3 regions of the Psychrobacillus sp. 05T411 genome follow, and region 2 is predicted to be linked to each of the others. Evidence: riboswitches for the same ligand, from Rfam matches in the RefSeq annotation. Region 2 holds a riboswitch; each other region holds the start of a gene.
What was found. Region 2 has a riboswitch for S-adenosylmethionine ahead of metA (homoserine O-acetyltransferase MetA). Riboswitches for the same ligand answer to the same signal wherever they lie in the genome.
Positions count from the first base shown of each region.

Region 1 (6,988 bases), on a different contig from region 2:
TCGTTATTTTCGTACAATTGAACCATTAAAGCAGATTCGTAGTTAGGATCAAATTGAAGATTTTTTGGATTGTCTACAATATCAGATATTTCAGCAGTTGTTTTATTTACTCCTTCTGCTAATGTGATTAATCCTGCATTTTCAAGCATCGCTAAAACACGACCATGGTCTGGAACTGAGTTACTCATTAAAATTGTAGCGCCTTCTGGAAGTTCTTCAATAGAACCATATTTTTTAGAATATAATCCGATAGGTTCGATATGAATTCCGCCAGCGTTTACAAAATCATAACCAAATGTAGCAATTTGATCCTCTAGGTACGGAACATGTTGAAAATAGTTTGCATCTAGCTCATCAGATTCTAAATCTTTATTTGGTAATACGTAGTCTTGATAAGATTCTATAACTAATTCAATTCCCTGTTCTTCCAAGATTGGTTTTACTTCTTCTAAAATCTCAGCATGTGGTGTGTTAGAAGCACCTACTACTAATTTGCTGCTATCGTCATCCCCACAAGCCGCAAGTGTTAATGCACTTACCGATAATAATGCTCCAGCTAAAAATTTCTTCATCTGTATTCTCTCCTTCTATTTTCCCCATTTTTATATGTGATCGGGTAAACCCGGAAACACCTTTATCGTTTGTCTATTTTCGTAGTAATCATATCGCCAATCCATTGAATAATAAATACAAGGATCAGTATTAAAATCGTGGACATTAATGTAACATCCGTTCTACTGCGTTGGAAACCATCTAGAAAAGCGAGTGTTCCTAGACCGCCAGCACCAATTATTCCCGCCATTGCCGTATATCCGACGAGTGAAATACAAGTGACTGTAATCCCAGAAACTAAAGCTGGCATCGATTCAGGAAGTAAAACCTTCCATATAATAGTAGAGGTTTTGGCACCCATTGATTTTGCCGCTTCTAAAACTCCTTTATCGATTTCTCGTAGACCGATTAACACCATACGTGCATAGAATGGAGCAGCTCCAATGACAAGAGCTGGAAAAGCAGCATTTGGACCACGCATTGTACCAACTAAAAATATCGTTATAGGAATTAATAATATGATTAAAATAATAAACGGAATAGACCTGAAAATATTAACAAAAGCACCTGTCAACCAGTTGGCTAGCTTATTTGCCCATGCTTGATGTGGACTTGTTAAAAATAATAAGAGCCCAAGTGCTAAACCAAAAATGGCAGTTAATATAGTGGAGACTGCTGTCATATATAATGTTTCTAGTGCTGCTTCCCACATTTTAGGCCAATCAACATTCGGAAAAAGCGTATTAATCATTGTTGATCACCTCTGTACTTACTTTCTGTTCATGTATAAATCGAATCGCTTCATCGACCGCTTTTGCATCTCCATCTATTTGGAGAATTAGCGTACCAAATGCACCACTTTTTGTATGTGAAATATTTCCTTGAACGATATTTACTTCTAGCTCAAATTGTTTGATGAGTCTTGAAAGAATTGGTTGCTCGGTCTGTTCTCCGACGAAAACGAGTTTGATTAACTTGCCATTGGGATATAGATCTACTAAATTTTGTATCGTCTGCTGCGCTTGTCCTACTTCTGATACTTGTGATAAGAATCGTTTTGTAATTGGTTGTTCTGGGTTTTGGAAAACTTCTAACACGTCGCCTTCTTCAACAACACGCCCGCCTTCCATTACTGCCACTCGATTGCAGATCTTTTGAATGACTTGCATTTCGTGTGTGATTAACACAATCGTTAAACCTAGTTTTTCATTAATGCTAACTAATAAATCTAAAATAGCATCCGTTGTTTCTGGATCGAGTGCAGATGTTGCTTCATCACAGAGTAACACTTCTGGACGATTTGCTAAGGCACGTGCAATGCCTACACGCTGTTTCTGCCCCCCTGATAGCTGAGAAGGATAATAATTCCCTCTTCCTTCAAGCCCAACAAGTTCTATCAATTCATTCACACGGGCCGTTCGCTGATCCTTTGGTACTCCAGCAATTTCAAGTGGGAAAGCAATATTTTCTGCAATTGTTCTGGACCATAACAAGTTAAAATGTTGGAAAATCATACTTACTTTATGTCGAACTTGACGAAGCTTATCCTCATTTATTGAAGTGATTTCTTTTTCATTTACTATTATTTGTCCAGCAGTTGGTTTCTCTAATCCATTGAGTAACCGGATTAATGTACTTTTTCCGGCACCACTATATCCAATAATGCCGAAAATTTCGCCTTGCTTTATGTCAAGATTTACATCATCCACAGCAATTATCGTACCTTGTTTCGTTTGGAACTTCTTCGAAACTTCTTTTAAACTAATCATGTAAATCTCACCTTTCCTTTAACAGTAAAAAATCCCTTCTGCAAAAGAGCAGAAGGGAAGTAAGTTTTCTATCTAAATAGAACTTATCCATTCTCTCATTTCCCAAAGCATTAGCTTTGTGTGATTTGGCACCATTTCATTTACATGACGGTTGCCGGGCTTCGTAGGGCACTTCCCTCCACCACTCTTAATAAGAGTAACACTATTTGATTTTATTGCTCAGTAAAACGTATATTATCATATAACCAATTCATCGTCAATACTTTTTATTGTTTCAACTAGAAAAGGAACGGATTGAAAAGCGTATATTTTTTTGTATACGTGTCCTTTTTTAGCAATCAACAGGCAAGGAACACTTTCAATTTCATAATCCATTGCTAGGCTTTCTAAATAATTTATATTTGCTTGACCTATTGGATTTGGTACTAATTCATTGATCACTTGCATCATCTTATTTGCTACCATGCAAGTACCGCACATCGGTGTATAAAGATAAAATAGCGAAAGCTGTCCGTCCTTTTTATGGTGCTCCCACTGTTCTCGCGTCCATTCATTCACAACACATCATCCTAAAGTAAAAATTCTTTTTTCACCTTAATATTAACACGTTTCAATATAGAAGCCAAAACTTTGAAAGGGGTGTTGGCCACTTCACAGTACATTGGATTTGTGTATAGATGTATTGCTTCTGGATATTCTTTTCGGACGATGGATCGAATTTGTTCGCCAGATTTATCCGCATCCAAAAATGCATAGATGGGAAAATCATCATATGGGCTTAAAATTTCTTCTAGTTTTACGTTCGAGATCGTACCATTCGTACAAATAATTTCTGGGGATTCATCAAGAAGTCGTAAAAGTTGGAGCTTATCCGACCTTCCTTCAACGAGAATTACTTTTTCACTAAAAACATTAGCCAATTAGCTTCTCTCCCTAATTATATCGTTAACATAGTATATGAAAAAAACGCCGACAATTAACCGGCGTTTTGATTATTATTCTGAAATTAATTCTTCGTATTTTTCCGCAGACAATAAACCATCAATTTCTGAAGCATCTGATGGTTCTACAACGATCATCCATGCATTTTCATACGGAGATTCGTTTACAAATTCAGGGCTATCTTCTAGTTCACTATTTACTTCTACAACTTTTCCACTTATTGGAGCATAAAGTTCTGAAACAGTTTTTACTGATTCTACACTACCGAATGGATCTCCCGCTTTAATATCGTCTCCCACTTGTGGAAGCTCAACAAACACGATATCTCCTAGCTCAGATTGTGCAAAATGCGTAATACCAATACGCGCATTTCCACCTTCTGTTTTTACCCATTCATGTTCTTCTGAATATTTCAATTCTTTTGGTGTGCTCATAATTATACCCCTCTCAAATAAGTTATATATTCACTTATAATATTCACATATTTTTATTGTAAAAACAAGCTACTTTAGTTGTTTGTCCAAATATGTTCAAACTCTTCTTCTTTGAAACCAAGAGTCAAATGCTTACCATCAAAGACAAGTGGTCTTTTTACAAGCATTCCATCCGATACTAGCGTTTCAATTTGTTCTTCTTCCGTCATATTTGGTAGTTTATCCTTTAATTGCAACTCTCTATATTTCGTGCCACTTGTATTAAAAAGTTTTTTTAATTCCAAGCCACTCGCAGAAAGCATCTCTTTTATAAGTTCCTTAGAAGGAGGTGTTTCCACAATATGATGTTGAACAAACTCTACATCATGGTTTTTTAACCATTTACTTGCTTTATTACATGTACTACATTTAGGATATCCAAAAAATTGAATTGTCATTACTTCTCACCTTTTTCTATTTATCATATCAAAAAATACAGGGAACCGCACTACGGTTCCCTGTATTTTTATAGTGAGCTAATTAGACAACATATTTCTCCGCGTCTATTAATTTAACAGAAGCTTCGCGTTTTTTTGTAATAACATTATATGGAGTATAACGTGTTAGTTTACGAAGCGCAGAAAGCATCATGCGTAATGTATCGCCTTCTACAGAAGCGATTAACGTTTCTTTCGCAGCTTTTTCAACCTCATCGAATGCTTCTTGGCAGAAAATTTGTGTATAAAGCAATTTTTGGTTTGCTTTTTCTGCTCCGTCACGGCCAATTGCTTTTTCTGTACGTAGAACAGCAGATTCCATTGCGAATAAGTTATTAGCGATATTTGCAATGTTTACTAAAACTTCTTGTTCTGCCTCTAACTTTGTACCGAAACGTTGTGCGGCAAGACCTGCAGCTAGTAAACCAATTTTCTTTGCATTTGCTACTAAAACTTTTTCTTGTTCTAGTGGCGCATCACTTACTTCTTCCGGCATCATCATCAGTAACTCTTCTTGCAGGCTTTGTGCTTTTTGAAGTAGTGGCAATTCGCCTTTCATTGCTTTTTTCAAGAAAGTCCCTGGAACGATCAATCGATTAATTTCATTTGTTCCTTCGAAAATGCGGTTAATACGAGAGTCACGATAAATGCGTTCCACTTCGTATTCTTGCATGAAGCCATATCCGCCATGTAACTGAACAGCTTCATCTGCGATATAATCCAATACTTCTGAGCCTACGACTTTATTAATCGAACATTCAATTGCATATTCTGCGATAGATGCTGCAATTGCTTTTCCGTCCTTTTGTTCTTCAGCACTCAACTGACTCATACGGTCCTCAAAATAGCCAACAGTACGGTAGATTAAGCTTTCTGTTGCATATAATTTCGATGCCATTGTCGCTAATTTTTGTTTCGTCAAATTAAAAGAAGAGATAGGTGTTTTGAATTGTTGACGCTGATTCGCATAAGAAATCGCTAATTCCAATGCACGTTTTGAACCTCCAACAGTTCCAACTCCCAATTTGTAACGGCCAATATTTAAAATATTGAACGCAATGACATGACCTCGACCAATTTCACCAAGTAAGTTTTCTACCGGCACTTGCGCATCTTGTAAAATAAGCGTACGAGTCGAAGATGATTTAATGCCCATTTTCTTTTCTTCCGCTCCAACGGATACGCCTGGGAATGTTCTTTCTACGATGAATGCAGTGAATTTATCCCCATCCACTTTTGCGTAAACAACAAATACATCTGCAAAACCTGCATTTGTAATCCATTGCTTTTCACCGTTTAAAATATAGTGCGTCCCTTCTGCATTTAACCTTGCATTAGTTTTCGCTCCTAGTGCATCTGAACCTGAACCTGGCTCTGTAAGTGCATATGCAGAGATTTTCGCACCAGAAGCAGAGTTTGGTAAGTATTTTTGTTTTTGTTCTTCATTACCAAAAAGGACGATTGGTAATGTTCCGATCCCTACATGAGCACCATGTGTAATTGAAAAACCACCTGCTACAGATAATTTCTCCGCAATTAATGCAGAAGAAATTTTATCTAATGCAATCCCGCCATACTCTTCTGGAATATCCGCTGCAAGTAAGCCAAGATCACCTGCTGATTTAAGTAATCGAACCGAATGCTCAAACTCATGATTTTCCAGTTTTTCTACGACAGGTAATACTTCATTTTTAACATAATCCTCCGCAGTTTTCGCAATCATTTTTTGTTCATCTGTAAAATCCTCTGGTGTGAAAATACGGCTTGCATCCACATCTTCTACTAAAAAGCTTCCACCTTTAATAACTTCCTTTACTTCCGCCATGTTCATTTCCCCCTATTATTTTGTAATCAAATTCGCCTCGTCGTATTTGCTCCTGCGCAAGCTCGTCGCAGAAAACATTGCACTCAGATTTTTATCGAGCTTGCTCGATAAATTCCTCTAAAAATCTGTGGCATCCGCCGGAGGCTATAACTTCATTCAGCAGTCATTTTTTGCTGAATGAAGTTATAAAAGTTCAAAAACGCCTGCTGCTCCCATTCCCCCGCCAATACACATCGTTACAACTCCAAATTGTTTTCCTTGTCGTTTAAGCTCGCTCATCATTTTTAATGTCAAGATCGTTCCAGTTGCCCCTAGTGGATGTCCGAGTGCAATCGCTCCACCGTTTACATTCACTTTGTCGATATCAATGCCTAAGTGACGTACAACTTGGATAGATTGCGAAGCGAATGCTTCATTGATTTCCCAAACGTCGATGTCTTCAATAGCTAATCCTGCAAGTTTTAATGCTTTTGGAACGGCTACAATCGGACCAATCCCCATTACATCTGGTGCAACCCCGCCCACTGCGAACGAACGGAATTTAGCCATAGGTTTTAAACCTTGTGCTACTGCAACTTCACGATCCATCACAAGTACTGCACCTGCTCCGTCCGAAGTTTGCGAAGCATTACCTGCTGTTACCGATCCACGTACATTAAATGCAGGTCTCAACTTTGCAAGCGTTTCGATCGATGTACCAACTCGAACACCTTCATCCATTTCAAATAAAAGCTTTTTCTCCCCAGCTTTATTATTTTCATCTACAAAATGCTTCACTACTTCTACTGGAACAATTTCATCGTTAAACTTACCAGCAGCAATAGCAGCTGCAGCTAGCTCATGGGAACGAACTGCAAAAGCGTCTTGGTCTGCCCGGCTCACTCCGTATTTGTTGGCCACTTGCTCCGCTGTATGGCCCATTCCCATATAATACTCCGGAGCTGTTTCTGCTAAATATGCATTTGGTCGAATTGTATTCCCCATCATCGG
Region 1 is NZ_JBFTLO010000002.1:22,991-29,978, forward strand. Features, by position in the region: gene AC1DFT_RS01650 (MetQ/NlpA family ABC transporter substrate-binding protein) at 1-572, opposite strand, end outside; gene AC1DFT_RS01655 (methionine ABC transporter permease) at 635-1,303, opposite strand; gene AC1DFT_RS01660 (methionine ABC transporter ATP-binding protein) at 1,296-2,321, opposite strand; SAM riboswitch class I at 2,414-2,518, opposite strand; gene AC1DFT_RS01665 (thioredoxin family protein) at 2,559-2,879, opposite strand; gene AC1DFT_RS01670 (toprim domain-containing protein) at 2,891-3,241, opposite strand; gene gcvH (glycine cleavage system protein GcvH) at 3,317-3,697, opposite strand; gene AC1DFT_RS01680 (arsenate reductase family protein) at 3,772-4,134, opposite strand; gene AC1DFT_RS01685 (acyl-CoA dehydrogenase family protein) at 4,217-5,998, opposite strand; gene AC1DFT_RS01690 (acetyl-CoA C-acetyltransferase) at 6,182-6,988, opposite strand, start outside.
Region 1: linked by a shared signal. The riboswitch ahead of AC1DFT_RS01660 (methionine ABC transporter ATP-binding protein) and the one ahead of metA (homoserine O-acetyltransferase MetA) in region 2 are both predicted to bind S-adenosylmethionine.

Region 2 (6,988 bases):
TCCGTCGCTTCCAAGGATATGCAAATGATTCCTTTTGAAATTATGCCAGATGAGAGATGGTTACCAGATGAAGCAGAGGACGTTTCCAAATTAATTTTACGAACGACTGTTTTATTTGAAAATGGCAAGGAATTCAGTGATGAAGATGAAATTTACTTCGATATAGAAGAATAAGAAGATGTGTAAACTCCAGTGACCATACTGGGGTTTTTCTTTTTGTGGGAATTATTCAATTTGTATTGAATATACAACTTTTTACAAACATCATCAGGTAGGTGATTTTTTTATTAAACGCAATATAGTGATAAAGCGTAGCCAGGTGAACGCTTGCGGCAGTCATGAGCCAGGCGCGCTACGGCACAAGTATAGATTCTATTTATCTAGAGAAGATTGTCCAATAAACATGCAAAAAATCTCATCGTTTATAAAAAATCCGTCACATTCCGAGTCGTCTCAATCCAAGTAAAGATCTATTTTAAGAAATGGTTGCTTTCACCGACAATTTGGTTGCCCTCGTACGGATCTAGTTGCTTTCAGAATAGAACTGGTTGCTTTCTATGTCCGATTAGTTGCCCTTATTCATTTATTGGATTTACTGCATTTGCTTAAGACGCACTATCTCTATACTAAGAATGATCGACTTACAATGGTAGTTTTTCTTTTCGTATAAAGCTGCAAAATTGGCACAATCTAATGAAAAAATAGGAGGTAAATAAATGAACAAAAGAATTTGCCTAATGTTACTCGTTTCATTGCTTATGCTAGCAGCGTGTGGTTCTAATCGAGATTCAAATGAACCTGCGAATCCCGAAACGCAAATGGATAGCCGTGACAAAGATATTCCAAACACCGGAAACGAAGAAGTCAATCAAGAAAATGATCTTGGTGTACCCGATACTGGAGACGATATGAATGATCCAACTTTTGAAAAACCAGCTGAATAATCCATTGAATTATTAGAAAAATCATGATACTATTAATTTAACTATACTGAACGGAGGTGAAGGAAGAATGAAAAACGCTGTGAATGCACATAGATTTATATTGGAATTTTTATCCACATCTTGTGCCATTACTCATGAAATTGCTGACAACGGGACCAGTCTGTCCATTTTTAGCAAATTAAATGAATTTCACAGCTGATAAAGTCATTCTTTCTGAACCATACACACATGGAAAAGACTGCTTTTCAGGCAGTCTTTTTTTGTGCAGAAAAATGCTTCCAGCTGAATTAAATCTAATTGAAAAGGAAGCGAACAATATGATATGTACAATACAAGAAATTAGTAAAATGCTCGGAGGAAATACCATTTTCGATAATCTATCACTTTCTATTAAAACAGGGGATCGACTTGGAATCGTTGGGCGAAACGGTGCTGGAAAAACGACCTTATTTAAGTTAGTTGCCGGTATAGAAGCGACGGATAAAGGAAGTATCCATTATAAAAAAGGAACGAAGATAGGCTACTTGGCACAGATACCTATTTTTTCTGAAGCAATCACAGGTTATGATGTGTTAAAAAGTGCTTTTCAAACATTAAACGAATTGCAAACGAAAATGAAAGCACTAGAGAAGGAGTTGTCTACCTCCAATCCAAAAGATATGGAAAAGCTACTGCAAACATATGGAAATGTTCAAGAAGAATTTTCGAACCTCGGTGGCTATATAATGGAATCCGAACTAGATAAAGTGATTCAAGGGCTTCAGTTATCCAATTTTGTTTCACAATCTTTTTTAAGTTTGAGTGGTGGAGAACAGACAAAGATCATGTTGGGCAAACTTTTACTGACAAAGCCTGATTTACTGTTGCTCGATGAGCCGACGAATCATTTGGATTTATTTGCAGTGGAATGGCTGGAGGAATATGTAGTTAATTATACTGGCACAGTTGTCATTATTTCGCATGATCGGTACTTTTTAGACCAAGTTGTAACAAAAGTGGCGGATTTAGAGGAAGGTGAACTAACGGTCTATCATGGGAATTACTCTGCTTTTAGTATTGAAAAAGAAGAACGACTCACACGTGAGTTTCAAGCATACGAAGAACAACAAAAAAAGATTAAAAAAATGAGAGAGGCGATTAAACGTTTAAGGCAATGGGCAAATGAAGCCATTCCTCCAAATCCTGGTTTACACCGTCAAGCGAGAAATATGGAAAGGGCTTTAGAACGGATGGAAAAGGTAAGAAAGCCGCTAACTGACCCGAAAAAGATGGATTTGACTTTTGAAACCGCGGAGAGAAGCGGAAAAGAAGTGATCATAATGGAGGACGTGTGCAAATCATTCGATGAAAAAGTGTTACTTCATCATGCTAACTTACATGTGTACTGGAAAGATCGTGTAGCGATTGTCGGACGTAATGGCACTGGAAAATCTACTATATTAAATTTACTTCGTGGAGAAGTTCCAGTAGATAAAGGGAGTGCACGGCTAGGTAGTAATGTACGTGTAGGCTTTCTTTCGCAGCATTACCAAATCTCGGATCCAAAAGCTCGTCTCATCGATGTGTTTCGTAGTGAAGTGAATGTCTTCGAGGGGGATGCGCGTCACATATTAGCAAAGTTTATGTTTTACGGACCTGATGTGTTTAAACGAGTAGGTGATCTAAGTGGAGGAGAACGCATGCGTCTTCGCCTTGCGCAACTCATGCATCAGGATATAAATTTATTGATGCTAGATGAACCAACAAATCATCTAGATATCGATTCAAGAGAAGTATTAGAAGATGCTCTAGAAGACTTTCAAGGGACGATTCTTGCTGTTTCGCATGATCGATACTTTTTAAATAAGCTTTTTCCAAGGACTTCTTGGTTAGATCAAGGACAACTAACTACCTTTGAAGGTCCATATGAGTGGGCACGTGGAAAATGGGAGGAGTTACAGACTAAACAATCCCCACTCACACTCGTGGAAACAAAAGAATCAGTTAAATCAAATCAAACTAAGATAAAACAAAAACAACCAATTGAAGAGGAAATTGCTGCATTAGAATTAGAAATCAAAACATTAGGAAGTCAAATAGAGTTGGAAAATGATTGGGAGACTTATGAGCGATTGATGGAAACTAAAAAACTACAAGAGCAGCAATTAGAGAAATTATTGGAGAAATGGATGGAGAATGAAAATTGAAACGCATTGCAATAGATATGGATGAAGTTATTTCGGCTTTCAGTATGAAATGTTTGCAGCTTTTTAATGCAGAATACAATTCAAACTATAATGTAATTCATCTTCAGGGAAAGCTATTAGCGGAGCTAGATCAACGTTTTAAGGAGAAAGTGAATGATTATTTAGCAGAGGAAACTTTTTTTCTCGATTTAGAGGTGATTGAAGGAAGTCAAGATGCATTGCGAGGATTAAATGAGCAATATGAGATTTTCATTGTTACCGCGGCGATGGACTTTCCTGCTTCATTGGCACCAAAATATCAATGGTTGAAAAAGCATTTTCCTTTCTTGAATGAAAAGCATTTCGTTTTTTGTGGAGATAAAAGTATCATTCGGGCAGATTATTTAATAGATGATACGCCAAGTAATTTAGATGCATTTTGCGGGGAGGGGATTTTATTTTCCGCTCCTCATAATAGGAACGAAAACAGATACACACGTTTGAATAATTGGAAAGAAGTCGAATATTATTTTTTGTAATATAAAGTATCCTATGTTAATTATCAGTAACATTAATAACTCGTACAAAAAGCGATAAAACTTCGCCTGAATAAGCTTATCCTTGAAATGAAAGAAAAGAAAAAATTATGAATAAAGACCTTTCTATTAGAATATCCATTAAGAAAGAAATTTTTACTAATAATTTTAACTAGTTGCACAAATATTTTGCTCGTGGTAGTATTTACTAGATTACATAAATACACCAATTAAATACTTCTTATCAAGAGAAGCAGAGGGACATGGCCCTGTGAAGCTTCAGCAACCTCTGACATTGTCAGAAAGGTGCTAACTCCTACAAGATTTTTGGTCTTGAGAGATAAGAACTGAGAGCTATCCTTACACCCTCTTTTCTTATCCATGAGAAAAGAGGGTTTTTATCTTCATTCAGCGAAAATACTCTCATCTCTATAGAAGGTGAGATGAATGCGGTTTTGTTTACTGTTCAGCTTGTGTTCAAACGCCCGCTGGACGAAGATAAAGCCTCCGGAGGATGTCACAGATTTTGAAAGGAGTTAAAGAAGGCAGTCTAAGTTCGCGACATCCTGTAGGCCTCAAGCTCGATTCAAAATCTGGACGTAATTACGCCGAGGTGTAATTGATGTTACATAGAAAGGAAGAGGAAGAAAATGCCGATTAATGTACCAAAACAGTTGCCAGCGACGGCCTTATTAAAAAAAGAAAAGATATTCGTGATGGATGAGGAACGTGCTACTGGGCAGGATATACGTCCTATGAATATCATTATTTTAAACTTAATGCCTGAGAAAGAAAAAACAGAGCTGCAACTTTTAAGATTATTAGGGAATACACCACTTCAAGTGAATGTTACTTTTATGAACATGGCTTCCCATGAATCTAAAAATGTAAGTAAAACGCATTTAGATACGTTTTACACAACGTTCGAAGAGATCAAACATCGTAAATACGATGGGCTGATAATTACTGGAGCCCCAATTGAGCATCTACCGTTTGAGGATGTGAATTATTGGGATGAAATGAAGGAAATTATGGAGTGGACTAAAACGAATGTCACATCTGTTTTCCATATTTGTTGGGGGGCACAAGCTGCTTTGTATCATCATTATGGAATCGATAAATACGAACTACCAAAGAAATGCTTTGGTGTATTTAATCATCGTTTATCTGATTTAACGGTTAATCTTGTACGCGGATTTAACGATGTTTTCAACGCTCCTGTGTCTCGTTATACATCGATCCCTTATGAAAAAATTAAAAACGATCCAAGATTAAATATACTTTCTCTATCAGACGATGCTGGCGTTTTTTTGATCATTTCCAAAGATGAAAAACATATTATGGTTACTGGTCACCTAGAATATGACGCAACAACTTTAGCTGATGAATATAACCGTGATCTGGATAAAGGAATTGATATCGATGTACCAAAAAATTATTTCCCGAATGATGACCCATCTAAAGAACCATTAAATACATGGCGTTCCCATACGCATTTATTATTTTCCAACTGGTTGAACTATTACGTATACCAAGAAACACCTTACGAGTGGGAATAAACGATAGAAAAGCACAGAGCATTCGTTTGCTCTGTGCTAGTTTTTATTTAAAAATCCGATCAATTTCTGCAATTTCATCAGTTGAAAGTTGCACATCTAAGGTTTTCAAATTAGCTAAAACTTGCTCCGGTATTTTTGCTCCAGGAATGATTACGTCGATTGCTTCCTGTGCTAAATACCATGCAAGTACAATATTTGCAATTCCAACATTTCTATCGCCTGCTATTTGTCGTAGTTGCTCCACTTTTTCCAGGTTTTGTACAAATGGTTGCCCTTGGAATAATGGATTTTTGGAACGACCATCTTCAAATGTACTATTCTTATCGAATTTTCCCGTTAATAAGCCAGATGCAAGTGGATAATAAGGAATAAAGGAAATTTTCTTTTCCAGCGTATATGGTAAAAATTCATTTTCTGCATCGCGTTTTAATAAATTGTAACCAGATTGAAGGACATCAATATATCCATCTTGGTTGCCCTCCTTTAATTGATCAAGGGAAAAGTTCGATACACCAATGGCACGTATTTTTCCTTCTTCTTTTAAACGTTGAAGTGTGCCAATTGCTTCTGCTTTCGGTGTATTTTCATCTGGATAATGTATATAAAATAGATCAATATAGTCAGTTTGTAGACTGCGCAAACTATTTTCCACCGTTTCTCTTAAAAACTTAGGAGAGTTGTCTATAAAAACTTGTCCATCTTCTAATTTGTGTGCCCCTTTTGAAGCTAATATAATTTCGTGTCGGCTCTGACTTTCTTTTAAGACTTCTCCAATTAACTCTTCCGATCTCCCTTTACCGTAGATGAAAGCTGTATCCAAAAAGTCAATTCCATTATTAATTGCTGTACGAACGATTTCTTTTCCAGTTTCATCGTTTAGATTAGGAAATAGATTATGTCCTCCTACTGCATTTGTACCTAATCCAACTGGATTTACAAATAATCCTGTTTTACCGATCTCGACTTTGACTACCATACTAGTAAAACAACTCCTTTTTCTGATAACTTTCATGATAATCATACCAATTTAAAATATTCGCTTAAAGCAATAAGATTTACTTTAAGAGATTAAAGGAATTTTTCTTCTCTATGACGAATAATATGCTTTATGAAGAAAGAAAACTAAGGAGCTTAAAGATATTGAATACAAATTTATTTTTCGTCCGCCACGCACATTCTACCTATTCATCAGATGAGTTTAACAGACCATTGTCAGAACGCGGGATGCTAGACGCAAAGTTAATTACGAATCTCTCGAAATTGTTGCAAATCGACCACGTCATTTCAAGTCCATATAAAAGAGCCTTTCAAACTGTTGAAGGAATCGCAGAATTGATCGGGGAAGAAATAGAATTGATGGACGATTTTCGTGAACGCTTGCTTTCGAAACATCCCCTAGCAGATTTTAACGAGGCTATTTCACAAGTGTGGGCAGATTTTGATTTTTCATTGGAAGGAGGAGAGTCCAATCATCTTGCCCAAAAAAGAGGGCTAGAGGCAACCCTCCAAGTTTTAGATAAGTACGAAGGTCAAAATATCGCAATCGGGACACATGGCAACATCATGGTGCTCATTATGAATTATTTTGATCCGCGATTTGACGTCCACTTTTGGCAGGAGCTTGCCATGCCTGATATATATAAACTTACTTTTAATAAAAAGAGACTTGTTGCAGTTACAAGAATAAATCCGCAAGTAGTAAGCTTATCAAACACAGGCTATTCAATATATACAAGAGCAGATTAACTTTGATAGATATTGAAAAAAGAATGAGCGGGGGTATT
Region 2 is NZ_JBFTLO010000001.1:25,480-32,467, forward strand. Features, by position in the region: gene AC1DFT_RS00120 (sporulation protein) at 1-174, shown strand, start outside; gene AC1DFT_RS00125 (hypothetical protein) at 717-944, shown strand; gene AC1DFT_RS00130 (RAxF-45 family protein) at 1,012-1,143, shown strand; gene abc-f (ribosomal protection-like ABC-F family protein) at 1,262-3,130, shown strand; gene AC1DFT_RS00140 (5' nucleotidase, NT5C type) at 3,127-3,648, shown strand; SAM riboswitch class I at 3,884-3,992, shown strand; gene metA (homoserine O-acetyltransferase MetA) at 4,296-5,204, shown strand; gene AC1DFT_RS00150 (aldo/keto reductase) at 5,248-6,180, opposite strand; gene AC1DFT_RS00155 (histidine phosphatase family protein) at 6,345-6,950, shown strand.

Region 3 (6,988 bases), on a different contig from region 2:
GTCCAACCCTAACGACTTCTTCAAGTCTTCTCTTTTTTCGTTGACAATATGATAAATCCCTTGGCCGACTGTTCCGAAACCTAAGATTGCTGCTTTTATTTTCGCCATACTTTCTCCTCCAACTAAATCTGCACAATTGAGCGTTTTTATATTTAAGATTGACTATTTTATATATTGTAGACTATTTGCGCCCAATTAACAACAAAATTCTATCTAGAGAGGACATTTGTTTTTTCCACAAGTACTTTATCAAGAGCATTTTGTAAATCTTCTACTGCTTCTAGCCCAACAGACAAGCGGATTAAGTCCTCTGTAACACCAGTTTTCACTAGATCTTCTGGTGTTAACTGTTGATGAGTTGTAGACGCTGGGTGAATGATTAGTGACTTAGCATCCCCTACGTTTGCTACATGTGACCAAATTTCAATATTATCAATAATGTGGCTACCAGCTTCTTTTCCACCTTTTACGCCAAAGTTTAAGATGGAACCAAATCCATTTTGCAAATACTTTTTCGCCAGTTCATGAGACGGATGGTCTTCCAATCCTAAGTAGTTCACCCATTCAACGCCTTCGTGGTTTACTAAGAATTCTGCAATTTTTTGTGCGTTTTCATTGTGCTTTGGAACCCGAAGATGTAGTGTTTCTAATCCTTGTAAAAACGAAAATGCGGCTTCTGGACTTAAGGAAGGTCCAAAATCACGTAAAAGTTGTACCCGTAATTTAATGGCAAATGCGACACTTGGTACATCAATTCCATATCGTAAACCATGGTAAGTTACATCTGGCTCTGTAAAACCTGGGAATTTATCCGAGTTCCAGTCGAAGTTTCCTCCATCTACCACGATTCCTCCGATCGTTGTTCCATGTCCGCCAATCCATTTGGTTGCGGAATGGATAACAATATGAGCTCCGTGCTTAATCGGGTTGGTTCCATACGGAGTAGCGAATGTGTTATCTATTAATAGCGGTACACCTACGTCATTTGCGATGGCTGCCACTTTTTCTATATCTAATATATTTAAACTTGGGTTACCGATCGTTTCTGCGAAAAATCCTTTTGTTTTGTCTGTCACTGCAGCACGGAAGTTTTCCGGATTAGTAGCGTCAACGAATTTTACCGTAATGCCGTAACGAGGTAGCGTATGTGCGAATAAATTAAATGTACCGCCGTATAAATTTTCTGCTGCAATTATTTCGTCTCCCGCTCCCGCAATATTCAAAATCGAGAAGGCAATTGCCGCCATACCAGAAGATAATGCTACCGCTGCCGTTCCACCTTCAAGAAGCGCCACTCGTTGCTCGAAAACATCAACCGTCGGATTCATAATACGAGAATAAATATTACCTGTTTCTTTCAATGCAAAAAGATTTTGCGCATGCTCTGTATCGCGAAATACGTAAGAAGTCGTTTTGTGAATAGGCACTGCTCGTGAACCTGTTACTGGATCTGGTTGTTGACCACCGTGCAAAAGAATTGTTTCTTTTTGAAGATTTGTCATTTTGAATTCCTCCTAGAAAATAGTTTAGATGGGCACATCGGGAGACAGGAGAGGATCTTTAGGACAAACAAAAACCCCTCTTCGATTAAGAAGAGGGGTGCAGTTTCGCATGTTCCTCCTCTTATCTTCCAAATTCGGGTAAACGAATTTGTAGGAATTAGCACCTTTCCGAGTTTAGAACTCGGTGGTTGCCGGGCATCGCAGGGCCTAGTCCCTCCGCCACTCTTGATAAGAGTATTAGATTTAGTTTTCCATCTTGATACAAAGTATAAGATTCTATCAATCTATTCGTCAAGTGTTTTTATGAAAAATTCTGAAACTTCTTTGTTATTGGAACGTTTAATGTATAGTAGTTATTAGATAGAGAGGTGATATGATGGCAGTTTGGATTTCGACTATATTAGTAATTAGCTACCTCGTCGGTGCAATCCACGGCTCGAAAGTTGCGCAGGCCTTAAGTGGCGTCAATATTAAAAAAGAAGGGCTTAAAAATTCCGGAGCTTCGAATGCAGCAATCGTTCTTGGAATGAAGTATGGAATTTTGGTAGCTGTAATTGATATTTTAAAAGGTGTATTTGTTATTATAGCTGTTCGCTTCTTTGTGCAACAATATAGCTCTTGGACTTCCGTGGAACAAGATTTATTGCTCTATTTAGCTGGGGCTGCTGTTATTTTAGGGCATAATTTCCCGATTTACACTGGATTTAAAGGCGGAAAAGGGACCGCTTCGATTATTGGTATTTTATTTGCTATTTATTGGCCAATTGGACTTATTGGATTTTTATTATTAATCGGTATGACTTTATTAACGGATTTTTTATTGATCGGTGTGTTTGTATTTTATGCAGTATTTATAGTGGCTTCCATTTGGTTTGCTGAAGGGGCCGCGCCTGTTGCTGTCGCGGGGTTTTTATTTGCCATGGCAGTTGTTTTACATATCGAAAATTTTCGTCGTCTAGCCCGTAAAGAAGAACCAAGAATATCCGCCTTCTTGAAGAAAAAGAAACCGTCCGTGTGAATGAAATGAAGAAAAAAATGAGGTGGATCGTGCTTATTCCTTTACTAGTAGTTGTTTCAGGCGGATTTGGTATGTGGATGGTCACAAGTAAATGGCTAGATGACGGGCTGGAGCCGAAAGCAGATGGTTCCAATGAATACGCAATCGTGCTCGGCGCAAAAGTGAAAAAAGGGAATGTCCCTTCACTAGCTCTACGCTATCGTTTGGAGGCGGCAGCAGCGTATGCTGTAGAGAATCCCCATGTGAAGTTAGTTGTATCTGGTGGACAAGGACCCGATGAAGATATCGAGGAAGCTGTAGTCATGAAAAATTTTCTTTTAGAAAATGGAGTAGCAGAAAATAGAATCATTGTGGAAAACCAGTCAACCTCTACTTATGAAAACTTATTGTTTTCACAAGAGCTGCTGCCAGACGATTTGGATTCTGTGACGATTATTACGAGTGATTACCATTTGCATCGTGCGAAAATGCTTGCTAGTAAGCTCGGTTGGGATACGGATGTTGTGGCTGCGGAAACACCGAAAGTGGTAGAAGCAAAAGTGCGATTGCGTGAACGGGCTGCTCTTTTGAAAACTTATATTGTTGGGAAATGACTCCGGGCTTATGTTCGGAGTTTTTTGTCGCGTTCGAATCTATTAATCTAATTTCGGGTAAATGCTGAAAATGTGCCTACTATTAATTTTATACTATATAAAGTATCATTGATTCTGTAAAAAGAAGACTAAAGGTTTTTTCTTTTCCGACTCTTCGGAATCAAGCGTTGACCTTCCCCATTATCAGGTAAAACAAATAACAAGGAGTGACTAGCATGAAATCGCAAATTATTGAATCTTTTGGTGATCCATCTGTATTTCAGTTTAAAGAGATTTCAAAACCTCAAGTAAAAACTGGACATGTACTTATTCAAGTAAAGGCTACAAGTGTAAATCCTATTGATACGAAAGTCCGAGCTGGTGCAGTTCCAGCCGTTGCGCCGGAGTTTCCAGCAGTATTACACGGAGACGTGGCAGGTTTGGTATGTGCAGTCGGTGAAGGAGTCACCGACTTTAAAATTGGGGATGAAGTGTTTGGATGTGCCGGTGGATTTAAAGGGACATCTGGCGGTGCTCTTGCAGAGTTTATGCTGGCAGATGTTGACTTACTTGCCCATAAGCCGAAAAATTTGACGATGGAAGAAGCTGCCGCTTTGCCTTTGGTTTCCATTACCGCTTGGGAAGCATTATTTAATCGAGCAAAGCTTATACCGGGACAAGATATCTTAATTCACGGAGCTACCGGTGGGGTCGGACATATCGCCATTCAGCTAGCCAAATGGGCAGGAGCTACTGTCTATACAACTGCCTCATCGAAAGAGAAGTTGGAGATTGGCACTCAACTTGGCGCTGATGTAACGATAAATTATCGAGAAGAAAGCGTTAAAGACTATGTACAAAAATATACAAATGGGAAAGGATTTGACCTCATCTTTGACACTGTAGGGGGTGAAAACCTTGATCGCTCTTTTGAGGCGGCAGCACCACATGGAACGGTAACAGCCATTGCCGCTCGTTCAACTCATGACCTCTCTCCCATGCATTCGAAGGGACTTTCTTTGCATGTTACTTTTATGTTATTGAAAATATTAAACAAAGATATGCATAAACATAATGGTGAAGTTTTGAAAAAGGTTGCAAAGGTTGTGGAGGAAGGGAAGCTGCGTCCACTTTTAGATTCCAAAATTTTCACGTTTGATGAAGTCTCCAAAGCTCATGAATATATGGAATCAGGTAAAGCAATAGGAAAAATTGTTTTGAAAAATGATTGGTAATATTATTTTGAAATGCTATTGATAAATCTAGTAAGTTCTAGAATTATTCAAAGAGACGCTCTCATTCAAAAAGCTTCCGTTATTCGGAAGCTTTCTTCGTATGGTACCCCTTCTCTCCATACGGCTGGAATTTTCAATACTTCTACTTGCTCAATTGCAAATGCGTCTTTTCCATATTCGTTCCACTCTTCTTGTCATTCTTTGTTTGTTTACATACCATTTTGAAAATAACTCTGATTATTTCAGTGTTACTTTCGTTTAAGAATATAGTCTGAATGTAGCTGTACTATATGCTATTAAATTGCCTTGTTCGTCGATTACTTTGCCATTTAAAATTGCTGTATGGTCCGAGCGATGTATAAGCTCACCAATTATTTCAGTTGTTCCTTCGAAGACACTATTTACAAACTTTACTTCCATTTGAATGGTTGATGCCGCCTTAACTCCTAATGTTCTAGATGTTATGCCCATTACTATATCAAGACCAGACATTATCACTCCCCCGTGCAACATGTCCTTCAAATTAGAAATATCGGGTCTTTTTTGAATTTGAATGATTACTTTCCCATATTCCACGCTTACACATTCAAATCCTATATACTTAAAAAAGTTAGATTGTTCAAACTCATATTTCAAAGAAGAAAAGTCCATCGTACAAACCTCCTAAGTGCTAATACTGCCATTTTATCATTGTTTGGTCGATTTTATTGCCATATTCGCTATAAAAGCACAAAAGCGCGCCTATGCGTCTCTTGTGCTTTCTACCATGCTATTAACTATTTTGATATTGTACTTTTTCTAAATGACGTTCCATTTGACCTAGGTGACTCTCTATATGTTTTATTATTAAATGATCGATTAAGAAAGACAGCGGTTTACCATCAAAATTTGGGTTATAGCTTGGTGCAGTGTTACTTAAATCTTCCGCTCGAACTTTACCTAAAGCTTGCTCTGTAAGAGAAATTAGCGATTCAAGGCGTGTAATTGCTTGTTCTTTCGAAACAGAAGTAACATAATTTTCTTCCACAGCAGCCAAGCGTCGGACATGCTCGTGGTTCCGCCCCCATTTTGCTCCTGGAACGATTAATAATGCTTCTAAATCGGCTACCCAGAATTCTACTGCTTCGTTGACATGACAAGCAATTTGCATAAGAGACCATTTTTCAGCTGATGGCTTTTTATATAATAGAGGTGCGTCTGTTGTTTCTATTAGACGAACCATTTGTTCAATAATTGATTGGATAATTGTTGAACTTTCTTTCAAAATTTCTAATGTCATAGTAAAATACTCCTTAGTGTCGGTTTTAAACCGTTATTTGTGATGCATTACAAATAAGCAAAAGAAGAAGGGAATGAGTGTAATGTCTAGCAATACAACCATAGGCTCTTTAACTTTAGGAATTCAAATTATCGACGCCGTGGCCCAAAGTGATATTCCTTTAAAATTTTCAGATATCCAAGAAATTACGGGTATTTCCAAAAGTAATTTATACAAATATTTAAATACATTAACGCAAATGGACTTATTATATCGTGATCAGAAACGGGGATATTTTTCATTAGGCTATAAATTTTTAGAATACGGAACAGCAGCATCGCAAAATGCTGATTTTATAGGAAGATTAACTCCATATTTTAAAGAAATTAGTAAACTGACGAGTATGACCACTCTATTAGCAACTTGGATTAATGACGGACCCGTTATTACGAATATTTGGAATACCAATTACGGGTTAAATATTGGTGCCCAGATAGGCACAAAATTACCATTATCCTCAGCTTCCGGTAAAATATTTGCGGCTTATGCCAATTCATTGGAAATAACAAATTGGATTGAACAAGAACAACGATCAATTGATCAATTTAACATAGCTAAATTTCAACGTGAGCTAAAGCAAATAAGGACGGAACATTTTACTTATTCCTATGAGCCACTTGTGCGTCATGTATCGTCTATCGGCTTTCCAATTCTTAACTACAAACATGAGCTTGTAGGTGCTTTTTCTGTTGTCGGTTTTACTGAAGACGTACCTAGTGCCTTCGATTCAGAAATTATCCAACGTATTATTTTATTAAGTAAAGAAATGTCTGCTATATACGGATATAAAGAGAAAGAGGAATAACTCCTCTTTCTCTTTTTCTATTAAGCTTTTACCTCGTTTTTTCGAACATTAAAGTAATTGTATAAATGATCCGCTACTTCATAGTTTGTAGCTTTATGATTACCGAAAATTGTATTGCGTAGTAAAACGGTTATGTCATCTTCCGCATGAATAATTTCTCCCCATTTACGTGCAGATGTTTGAACCATTGCACTACGAGGTTGTCTTTCCGCTTGATATTTTTTAAAGGCTTCATTATAAGTAGCTTCGGTTTCCAATGCTTCTCCTATAACATAGGCATCTTCTAGTGCCTGTGCACCACCTTGCGCTAAATATTGTAGCATTGGATGGGCTGCATCCCCTAACAATGTCACATTACCTTCTGTCCAGCTTTCAAGAGGCAAACGGTCAAACATTGGCGAACGGAATTGCGTAGAGATAAATTCTAATGCGCGCTCTACTAATGGATGAGCTCCCTCAAAGCGTTGCGTCATTTCTTCTGGTGTACCCCAGTCTCCTTCTGGTTTGTAGTCATATGTTTTAAACACAACAACTTGAT
Region 3 is NZ_JBFTLO010000009.1:43,296-50,283, forward strand. Features, by position in the region: gene AC1DFT_RS09480 (homoserine dehydrogenase) at 1-108, opposite strand, end outside; gene AC1DFT_RS09485 (O-acetylhomoserine aminocarboxypropyltransferase/cysteine synthase family protein) at 210-1,502, opposite strand; SAM riboswitch class I at 1,621-1,737, opposite strand; gene AC1DFT_RS09490 (glycerol-3-phosphate acyltransferase) at 1,879-2,520, shown strand; gene AC1DFT_RS09495 (YdcF family protein) at 2,550-3,113, shown strand; gene AC1DFT_RS09500 (zinc-dependent alcohol dehydrogenase family protein) at 3,329-4,327, shown strand; gene AC1DFT_RS09505 (PaaI family thioesterase) at 4,586-4,978, opposite strand; gene AC1DFT_RS09510 (DinB family protein) at 5,100-5,606, opposite strand; gene AC1DFT_RS09515 (IclR family transcriptional regulator) at 5,689-6,450, shown strand; gene AC1DFT_RS09520 (FAD-dependent monooxygenase) at 6,471-6,988, opposite strand, start outside.
Region 3: linked by a shared signal. The riboswitch ahead of AC1DFT_RS09485 (O-acetylhomoserine aminocarboxypropyltransferase/cysteine synthase family protein) and the one ahead of metA (homoserine O-acetyltransferase MetA) in region 2 are both predicted to bind S-adenosylmethionine.